Regions from separate parts of the Pseudoalteromonas sp. GB56 genome, predicted to be linked through region 3. Evidence: predicted binding sites of a transcription regulator. Region 3 holds the regulator's gene; each other region holds the start of a gene.
What was found. The regulator ArgR, encoded in region 3, controls arginine synthesis, uptake and breakdown. The targets are predictions, from matches to a motif close to ANTGAATANNTATTCANT.
Positions count from the first base shown of each region.

Region 1: the regulator ArgR is predicted to act here: its motif matches at 2,066-2,083, upstream of ACH19P_RS17220 (arginase family protein).
Region 2: the regulator ArgR is predicted to act here: its motif matches at 1,204-1,221, upstream of ACH19P_RS09590 (citrate synthase).

Region 1 covers NZ_JBPCHK010000003.1:401,265-404,521, reverse strand. The annotation lists gene ACH19P_RS17225 (cyanophycinase) at 1-838, opposite strand, end outside; gene ACH19P_RS17220 (arginase family protein) at 949-2,058, opposite strand; gene ACH19P_RS17215 (DUF2189 domain-containing protein) at 2,351-3,130, opposite strand.
Region 2 covers NZ_JBPCHK010000001.1:2,010,184-2,013,440, reverse strand. The annotation lists gene sdhA (succinate dehydrogenase flavoprotein subunit) at 1-175, opposite strand, end outside; gene sdhD (succinate dehydrogenase, hydrophobic membrane anchor protein) at 176-523, opposite strand; gene sdhC (succinate dehydrogenase, cytochrome b556 subunit) at 514-891, opposite strand; gene ACH19P_RS09590 (citrate synthase) at 1,317-2,603, shown strand; gene ACH19P_RS09585 (aminotransferase class V-fold PLP-dependent enzyme) at 2,718-3,257, shown strand, end outside.
Region 3 covers NZ_JBPCHK010000001.1:916,400-919,656, forward strand. The annotation lists gene ACH19P_RS04370 (ABC transporter ATP-binding protein) at 1-225, shown strand, start outside; gene ACH19P_RS04375 (Dyp-type peroxidase) at 296-1,201, shown strand; gene argR (transcriptional regulator ArgR) at 1,235-1,702, opposite strand; gene mdh (malate dehydrogenase) at 1,929-2,864, shown strand; gene pdhR (pyruvate dehydrogenase complex transcriptional repressor PdhR) at 3,148-3,257, shown strand, end outside.

The sequences.
Region 1 (3,257 bases), on a different contig from region 3:
CACTAAAAACCACAGTAGTGGCACTTTTAATCTTGGCAATAAGGGCTTCAATACCGCCCATACACAGGGCTGCTTCTTGCTTTGTTCGTTGGCGATAAACACGTGACCTGTCAAACACGCCAAATTTCAGGCGCAATGCCTCTAATTCATCACATTGTTTGTTACTAATGGCCTGTGCCAATGACGGTGTAAGAGCCAACCATTCACTATTGAGGTTTGCAGACGAGAAGAGTTGTTCATAGTAATCTGCACTGGCATAGGGGTCACGATTTGACGCGGTAATGACTAATACCTGCGCCGACTCTTGGCGTTGCTGCGCAGCTATTTTAGTGGCATTGGTTATAAATGAAACCAACTCGGTACTTGCTGATGACGCGCTTTGAGTTAAGTAAACTTGTTCTACTCGTTGTTGCGACTGAGCATTCAATTGCACTACTTCTAACGAGTCTAAAACAAAATCAAGCTCTTCAGGAGATAACAACTGAGCTTGTTCGTATACACCATACCACTTCTGCAACAGCGCGAATTCAGAATATTGGGCATTACTTATCAATGGCGTGAGTGAAGTAATAACCTGCTTTTTGAATACATCATGGTGCGCGGGGAAAGTCTCGCTGATACGGGAAAGTCCCTCTGTATCAACTTGATAGGTAGCTTCAATTTTGCCCTGTGGCACAAAGCCTTCTGTACAAAAGTTTGGTGATGTTGATGTACATATCTCCAACGCTCCGCCTATCAATATGTGTGTTTGCGCTTTTGCTGCTCCACTAAAGATGGCAAGCACAAACGGCATTAATATGGCTGCAGCAAAGAAATGGTGTTTATTTAAATTCATCACATTGTGTACCAAAAGTTTTAGCGGCACCGCCACGCTAACTGCTTTGCGCTACTATGTCAAAGTCCTTAAGTTATAACGAAAAAGAGCGCTTGCGCGCTCTTCTTTGGTATTTACTTATTCATTGCCTGTAATAAGAAGGCTGAAATTTTTGCCCCCTCTCGCAAGGTTGTTTCAGAGCTCGATTGACCGACAAGCGAGCTGTCAGTAAATGGGGCTATTTCCATCATATCTGCGCCAGTAATTGGGAATTCATCGCCTAGAGCGCTGAGAATTTCAAGCGCTTGTTGCGGGTTTAACCCATCCTCTTCAGGCGTGCCGGTAGCTGATGCGAACTCTGCATCCAATGCATCAATGTCAAAGCTTACGTATAATTCATCCACACCATCGGCTCGTAACTGTGCTAGCACTTCATCAATCACGGCCTGTGTTCCACGCTCGTTAATTTCATGCGCCCAATGTTGCTTCACACCAAAAGTGCCTTCCCAATGCGCCTTTGGTTTGCCACTTGAACGAATGCCAAACTGAATCAAGTGTGATGGATTAGGCAAGTATTCCAAGATGTGTGTACACCACGAGCCAAAGCACAAATCAATGCCTAAGCGTTCAACGAGCAAGTCAGTGTGCGCATCAAAATGGATGATAGCAACCTTCTTACCTTGATCACGCTTTGCCTGTAAGTAAGCTTTCGTCAATGGGTAACTGATTGAGTGGTCACCACCGATACCAAAAATGCCTTTTTCTGGGAAGTTAGCATAAAAATCGGCACACACATCTTCTGTAATAGACAACGGACTGACGTGGTACTCACTCTGCTCGTCGGCATATAATGCTTTTTGGCAGTTGCTGATGGTGCCTTCGTTTAGATATTTGTCATGTAAAAGGTGTGGGATAACGCGCACATCACCTAAATCAAAAGCACGTGCTTGCGGCTGTTGTTCAATCAAAGTAGTGCGCACAAACAGGGGCCCCCAGTTGGCTCCACGTAAAATACCGCCGCCGCAATCAGAGCTTATGCCCAACATCACAGCTTTGTGTTCAGTCGTTTGCAGGTCTTCTAAAGAGTCGCGCCACAGAGTGTCTATGTCCTCTGTTTGTCCATAGAGCTTTTGATGCAACGCCGCTTTACGCTCTTTTGCCGTATTTACTGTGAATACACCATTACCCGGCGGGCACAAGCATTGCTCTACTTTATTACGAAAGTCCTGCCACTTCGCTGACATGCTATCTCCTCAATATTTATGCAATTCTGATACTTACCTAAAATTTTTTACTAGCTTCTGGTTTAGACCGCATAAATCAAACTAACTTCCTCAAAAATAGGAATGATGATTTACATTAACTAACTAATTTTATTAACTTTTTATTTTAAATAGGAAACGTAGGTAAGGGTTAATACTGGATCAATATACAAGCTGAGCACAGAAGTCAAACCCAGTCTAAAACGGGCTTTGTGTCTAGGTGACTGGCTATGCACAATACCTGCATAAGCCAGCCAATATTAGATAAATCACCCTATTCGTACGTTCTTGGGCGTTTTGTTTTGATAGTGGCGATGTAGCCGTGCCAACTGGCATAACTTAACAATGGCATAATGATAATAAAGCCTGCCGTGCCCGTTGCAAAGCCGATGAGTATTAACGCAATGATGCATCCGCACCAGACAATCATCGCACCAATATTATTGCGCACAGCGTGCATCGAACTCACGACCGCGGTCATAATATCCACTCTGCGCTCCATCATGATTTGAGGGGTGAACGCCGACATCGCGAACACAGTGACTAAAAGTACTCCCCCGATTAACGAACCGAGAGTTAAGAACGCACTGAGTTCCTCAAAGCTGGGGTTCACCGTATTAGGGTATAGCGCATGAACCAAGGCAGCGAGTCGCATCCACACTATCATTACAACCATCAGTAATACCGCAAAACCCCATTCCCCTGCGGGGTTTCGAAACATAGATTTGAGACTGTGTGTGAGTGTTGGCGTATGTCCTTTCTCTAATTCCCATGCGACGTCGTATAGGCCGGCAGCAAACGCGGGCCCGACCAGTGCAAACGCAACTGCAGCGGGTAAAATAACTAAGTGACTTTGGCTGGAATAAACAAAGAATAAGATTGTTGCCGGTATCAGTGTGAATACAAGGCCATAAATTAAACTCAGGATTGGAGCTCTCGCCATGTCTCCAAAGGCCAATGCTAGCCAATGAAAAGGAGCGAAGGTACTGATTTTATTACATTCAAAGCAACGCGCAAACTCGGTATGACTCGTGGCGTTTGTTGATACAGCCATAACTTACCTCCTATGATACAGTTACTTAACATCTAGTTGAGATTTACTGTACAAGCAAGGATTTGGATCATTAATATCGGACATTTGTCCTTATTGACTCAAAGTAAACAACCGCAGCATGTACCCC
Region 2 (3,257 bases), 1.1 Mb from region 3:
TACCTAGCGCTACGGTGATACCACCTTGAGCTGATACTGTGTGAGAACGAGTTGGGAAAACTTTAGAGATTAGGGCACAAGACTTGCCCGATTCAGTGATTGCTAGTGCTGCACGCATGCCTGCGCCTCCTGCACCGATTACAACCGCATCAAATTCGCGAACTGAATATTTCACTTAAACACCCCATAGAACGAATAGGCCAATTACTACGTAAGTAAGTGCCATTAGGTTTAATACGAAACCAAGGAACGCGCGTAACTTTGCGTTCTTAACATAGTCAGTCAGTACCTGCCAAAGGCCAATACGTGCGTGAACCATGATGCAAGCAAGCGCCACAAGCGTGAACACTTTCATTGCTAGGTTACCAAATAGGCCTGACCATGCGTCGTAGGTTAATGCTGGAGTGCAAAGCAAATAACCAATAATAAATAGTGCGTAAGAGCTAATGACTAGCGCAGTTGCACGAAGAGATACGAAATCCTGAACGCCATTGCGCTTAAGAGATGCTTGATTTAAGACCATAGCCAAACTCCCGCTAAAACAGCAACAATTACCCACAACACAAAACCCGCTTTCGCTGTCGCGTTAGCTGAGTCTAGTTCTTTCCACGGGCCCAAATCTTGGACTAAGTGGCGTACACCTGCGATGAAGTGATACGAAAGAACGGTGAGGGTACCCCAGGCGATAAATTTGGCAACAAACCCGGTTAACAGGCTTTTGACAAATTCAAATCCTTCCGGAGAAGATAAAGACTCAGCCCATGCCCAAATCACAAAGGTCAAGGCAAAGAACATTGCTACACCGGTGACACGGTGAAGAATAGAAGCTTTGGCCGTTGCTGGCATAGAGATGGTCGTTAAATCGAGATTTACAGGTCTTTGCTTTTTCACAGTTACTTGCCCATCTTGCTCACATTGAAAAATAGAGCCATCTACATTGTTTTTATAACCATTTATGTATCACTACATAAATGCGCTCACAGAAATAAACCGCAGACATGCAAAACATTCACTTTATGTATTCGACTTTAAAGCGAATTTTCATCAAGCTGTCATTGACGATTTACTCAAAGACGTTACGGTATTGAACCTCCGACAGTATATAAGTCTGCAGAGGATATTACAATTCTTGTTTAGTGTGAGAGGTTTGCGAATTAGCCATTGGTATAATATTTAATCTACGAGGAATATTTATTATACGAATATGCATTAAAATTGACTTTCTACCCCTCTTGTACGTTAGAATGATCGGAATTTGCTTAACATTAGTATCATGATGACAGCGTCGGCTGTTGTTTTTATTAGGAGATAAATAGATGGCAGATAAGAAAGCCACAGTTCATATCGATGGACACGACCCAATTGAGCTTCCAATTTATGAAGGCACAGCGGGTCAGGACGTTATTGACGTCCGTACCTTGGGTTCACACGGTTATTTCACTTATGACCCAGGTTTCATGTCAACTGGCTCTTGTGACTCATCTATCACCTATATCGACGGTGCTAAAGGTGTACTTCTACACCGTGGTTACCCGATTGATCAATTAGCTGAAAGCTCAAACTATGTAGAACTTTGCTACTTACTTCTTAACGGCGAGTTACCTACTGAAGCTGAACTTGAGAAGTTTTCAAAGTCAATCACGCTAAGCACAATGGTGCACGAAAAAGTGGCAGCCTTCTTCCAAGGTTTCCGAGTTGATGCACACCCAATGGCAATGCTGTGTGGTGTGGTTGGCGCGATGTCTTCTTTCTACCACCAAGACCTTGATATTTCTGACCCAGCACAGCGCAAGCGCAGTGCAATCCGTCTAGTAGCGAAACTGCCTACTATCGCAGCAATGGCTTACAAATATACGATTGGACAACCATTCGTATACCCACGTAACGACTTAAGCTATGCAGAAAACTTCCTACACATGATGTTCTCTGTACCGTCAGAAGAGTACAAAGTAAGTCCAACGCTTGCCAAAGCAATGGACCGTATCTTTATGCTTCACGCTGACCACGAACAAAATGCTTCGACGTCAACAGTGCGTATCGCTGGTTCTTCTGGCGCTAATCCTTACGCGTGTATCGCTGCGGGTATCGCATCACTTTGGGGTCCTGCGCACGGCGGCGCTAACGAAGCATGTTTGAACATGCTCAAGCAAATCGGTTCAGTTGACAACATCGACGAGTACATTGCGAAAGCGAAAGACAAGAACGACCCGTTCCGTCTAATGGGCTTCGGTCACCGTGTTTATAAGAACTTCGACCCTCGTGCTACGGTAATGCGTGAAACATGTCACGAAGTACTAAAAGAATTAAACATCGAAGATCCACTTCTAGATGTAGCAATGCGTCTTGAGCAAATTGCCCTAGAAGACCCATACTTCGTTGAGAAGAAGCTATACCCGAACGTTGACTTCTACTCAGGTATCATTCTTAAGGCAATTGGTATCCCAACAAGCATGTTCACTGTAATCTTTGCAATGGCGCGCACTGTTGGTTGGATCTCACACTGGGATGAAATGCTGTCTCAGCCTGGTCACAAGATCAGCCGTCCACGTCAGTTATACAAAGGCGCGACAAAGCGTGATTACGTATCGACTGACAAGCGTTAATCACGCTTAGAATATTCAAGAAGGCCGCTATTTTAGCGGCCTTTTTTATTGCCATTTCAAAGCAAATCTCTACAATATTCGCCACACTCAGCTCATCTGTATTAGCCCTTAGTTATGTTCGATATCGATACCATTCGCAAAGACTTTCCTGCCCTAGCCCACCATGCCCAAAACCAATTGGTGTATTTGGACTCTGCAGCGACAAGTCAAAAGCCACAATGCGTTATCGACACACTCAACCGCTTTTACAGTGAAGAAAATGCCAATGTACATCGTGGTGCGCACCGCCTAAGCCAATCAGCAACGAGGGCCTATGAAGACGCGAGGACCAAAGTCAGCCGCTTTATTAACTGCAATGCAAATGAGCTGGTGTGGACCAAAGGTGCGACTGAATCCATTAACCTAGTCGCTTATGGATTGACTCCTCATATTGGTAAAGGCGATATCATCCTCATTTCGCACCTTGAGCATCACGCCAATATCGTTCCCTGGCAACAACTAGCCAAGCGCACAGGTGCCGTAGTTAAAGCGTTGCCAATTGACGAAAAAGGCGTGTTAAAAGTCGCTGAATCCATCACATTGATTGAACAATTGAAACCGAAAGTATTGGCAATTAGCCATGCCTCGAACGCTCTGGGTAATATTCAGCCAGTG
Region 3 (3,257 bases):
GGTCAGCTCTATGTGCGCCCCCATGAGTTGCGACTCGTTGCTGACGATAATGGGCCGGTGACGGTTATCTCGAAGCGCTTTGTTGGCACCGAATATGTGTATCGAGTGCGCGTGTTTGACCAAGAGATTGAAGTGCCTGTGAGCCAACCTGAACAAGAGTTTTTGCCGACACAAAGGCTATCGATTACAATTACCTCACATTCGGTAAATTTCTTTACCAATTAATCGCCTATTCAGAGCGCTTGTGAAAGCGCTCTTGGCCTATAAAAATAAAAACCAAAGGAACTTTGCATACATGCCCAAAGCGCAGTCCGGCGTTTGTGCGCAGGCGAATTTACATGGCCTGCATCTGTTTTTTAATGTCCTCGATGGTCATGATGAAACAGTCAAAAGCAAATTAGCTCAGCTAGTTGAGTTGCAATCTGAGTATGACGACCGTTTCTCCGAAGCCATGGTCTCGAGCTTTGTTGCGATTGGTGCACAGTATTGGCCCCACTTTTTCCCTCAAGCCATGCCTAATGAATTAGCAAGCTTCCCAAGTGTATCCACATCTGAACACAGTATTGGCGTGCAGCCGTTTGATTTATTTGTACAAATTCGCTCCGACCGAGAAGATGTGAATCACTTATTTGGTCAACGAGTATTGCAGTTACTGGCACCAGATGTTGAGCTCGTAGAAGAAATTACCTGTTTCCGTTTTTTAGATGGTCGGGATTTTAATGGCTTTGTGTATGCGCCCGATACGCCACATGGTCGTCAAAAAATGCTTACTGCGCTGATTGATGACTCTGACGCTGATTTTGCTAAAGGCAGTTATGTACATGTGCAGCGCTTCACACACAATCTAGGGGCATGGCAAGCGTTATCCGTTGAAGATCAAGAAATCTTGATGGGGCGCACTCGTTTGGACAGTGAGTTGTTGATGCCTCTTAATGCCAACAGTCATGCTGTGTGCACTGAACTGAAAGATGAGAAGGGACAGCCACTGATACTTCATCAAGGTATGCCATTTGGCACTATGATGAAACAAGGCTTATTATCGGTGACCTGCAGCGCAACGGGCAATGCTTTTGCTCAGATGTTGCGAAGCCAGCTGGGGGACCACACTCATTACGATGGTTGGTTGGACTTTACTCAAGCTGATATGGGAGCTGCATTTTTTGCTCCCTCAGTGGAATTTTTGAAAAGTCTGAAAAACTAGGGGGTGTTTGCACACCCTCAAAATTAATGCGCACTAGACGTTATCGAATAGCTTACGTACACGCTCAAGCGTCAAATCGATTTCTGACACCTTCGCTGGAGCAATAAAAATTGTATCGTCACCAGCAATCGTGCCCAATACGCCATCTGCTTTACCTAATGAATCCAGTAAACGCGCAATCAACTGCGCAGCACCTGGGCTAGTTGTGATGATAATCATCATTTCATTGTGAACAATATCAATGACCAGCTGGCGAAGTGGCGACTTGGCTGTTGGCACAGCGAGTTCGGCAGGAAGGCAGTACACCATTTCTTGTTTGGCGTTACGGGTTCTTACCGCACCAAACTTACTTAGCATGCGCGATACTTTGCTCTGGCTGATGTTGTCGAAGCCTTGCTCTTTAAGAGCGTCGACAATCTCACCTTGTGAACCGAAGTTTTCTTCTTTTAAGATCGCCTTAAAGGCTTTTACCAAAGCTTCTTGTTTTTCTTGCGCTTGCATAATGTCTTCTTCTTTGCAAATTGTTGTCATTATTCTACCTAAGATGTCAGTGTATTTCATCTTAGGTCAAACTTTACAGTTAAGTTTACGACTATGGTCGAGATTATCCTCAAAATAACGACGATTAATTTGTCTTTAGCGCCTATTTTCATTATCTTTATGGCCATCAATTGGTCACACGACCCAAATCTCTACTAACTAGTCTCGTTTTTTACGGAGAATTAAAATGAAAGTTGCCGTTTTAGGTGCTGCCGGTGGTATCGGTCAAGCGCTATCTTTACTACTAAAAAATAGCCTTCCAGCAGGTTCTGAGCTTTCGCTATACGACGTAGCGCCTGTTGTTCCTGGTGTTGCTGTAGACCTATCACACATCCCAACTGCTGTTACAGTTAAAGGTTTCGGTAAAGAAGACCTAGACGCAGCGCTAAGCGGTTGTGACATCGTTTTAATTCCAGCAGGCATGCCTCGTAAGCCTGGTATGGACCGTGCAGATTTGTTCAATGTGAACGCAAGCATCGTTCAAGCGCTAGCTGAAGGTATCGTTAAAAACTGTCCTAAAGCGATGGTAGGTGTTATCACTAACCCAGTTAACGGCACTGTGCCAATCGTTGCTGAAGTATTCAAAAAAGCGGGTACTTATGACCCAGCTCGCGTGTTCGGTGTAACGACGCTTGACGTTATCCGTGCTGAAACATTCGTTGCTGAGTTAAAAGGTCTAGACGTAAGCGCTGTAAAAGTACCTGTGATCGGTGGTCACTCTGGTACAACTATTCTTCCACTTCTTTCACAAGTTGAAGGTGCTACTTTCTCTGATGAAGAAATCGCGGCACTTACAACACGCATTCAGAACGCAGGTACTGAAGTTGTTGAGGCGAAAGCGGGCGGCGGTAGCGCGACACTTTCTATGGGTGCGGCAGCAGCGCGTTTCTGCCTATCACTAGTGAAAGGCCTACAAGGTGAAGACGTAATCGAGTACGCATACGTTGAAGGTAACGGTGAAGATGCACAATTCTTTGCTCAGCCAGTACGCCTAGGTAAGAACGGTGTTGAAGAACTTCTTTCTTACGGTGAACTAAGCGCGTTTGAGCAAAAAGCAAAAGACGACATGCTTGCTACTCTGAACAAAGACATCCAAGAAGGTGTCGACTTCATGAATAAATAAGCTAGCTATATTAATTAGTTAGTCTTGTTTTAGACGCAGTTCTAGAACAACAAAAAGCCTCTGCAATGTGATTGTGGGGGCTTTTTTTATGCTCTACAATCACACAATAACTGGTATGACCATTTGCTGTAGCAATAAAAAGACTTTAATTTTTGTCCATATATTCCATACTGATGTGAATAAATTTTGAGTCATTTATGGGCATTTTTGACAGCCTAGGGCGAATCTGATACCTTATCTGCACTTTTTGGTATGACCAATTTACCCAAAGCTAAAAATAACAATGTCATTAAAAGTCAAAGCAGCGAAACTTTCAGATGTGATCCTAGCGCAACTTGAGAACATGATTCTGGAGGGGTCACTGGCGCCTGGAGAGAAGCTTCCCCCTGAGCG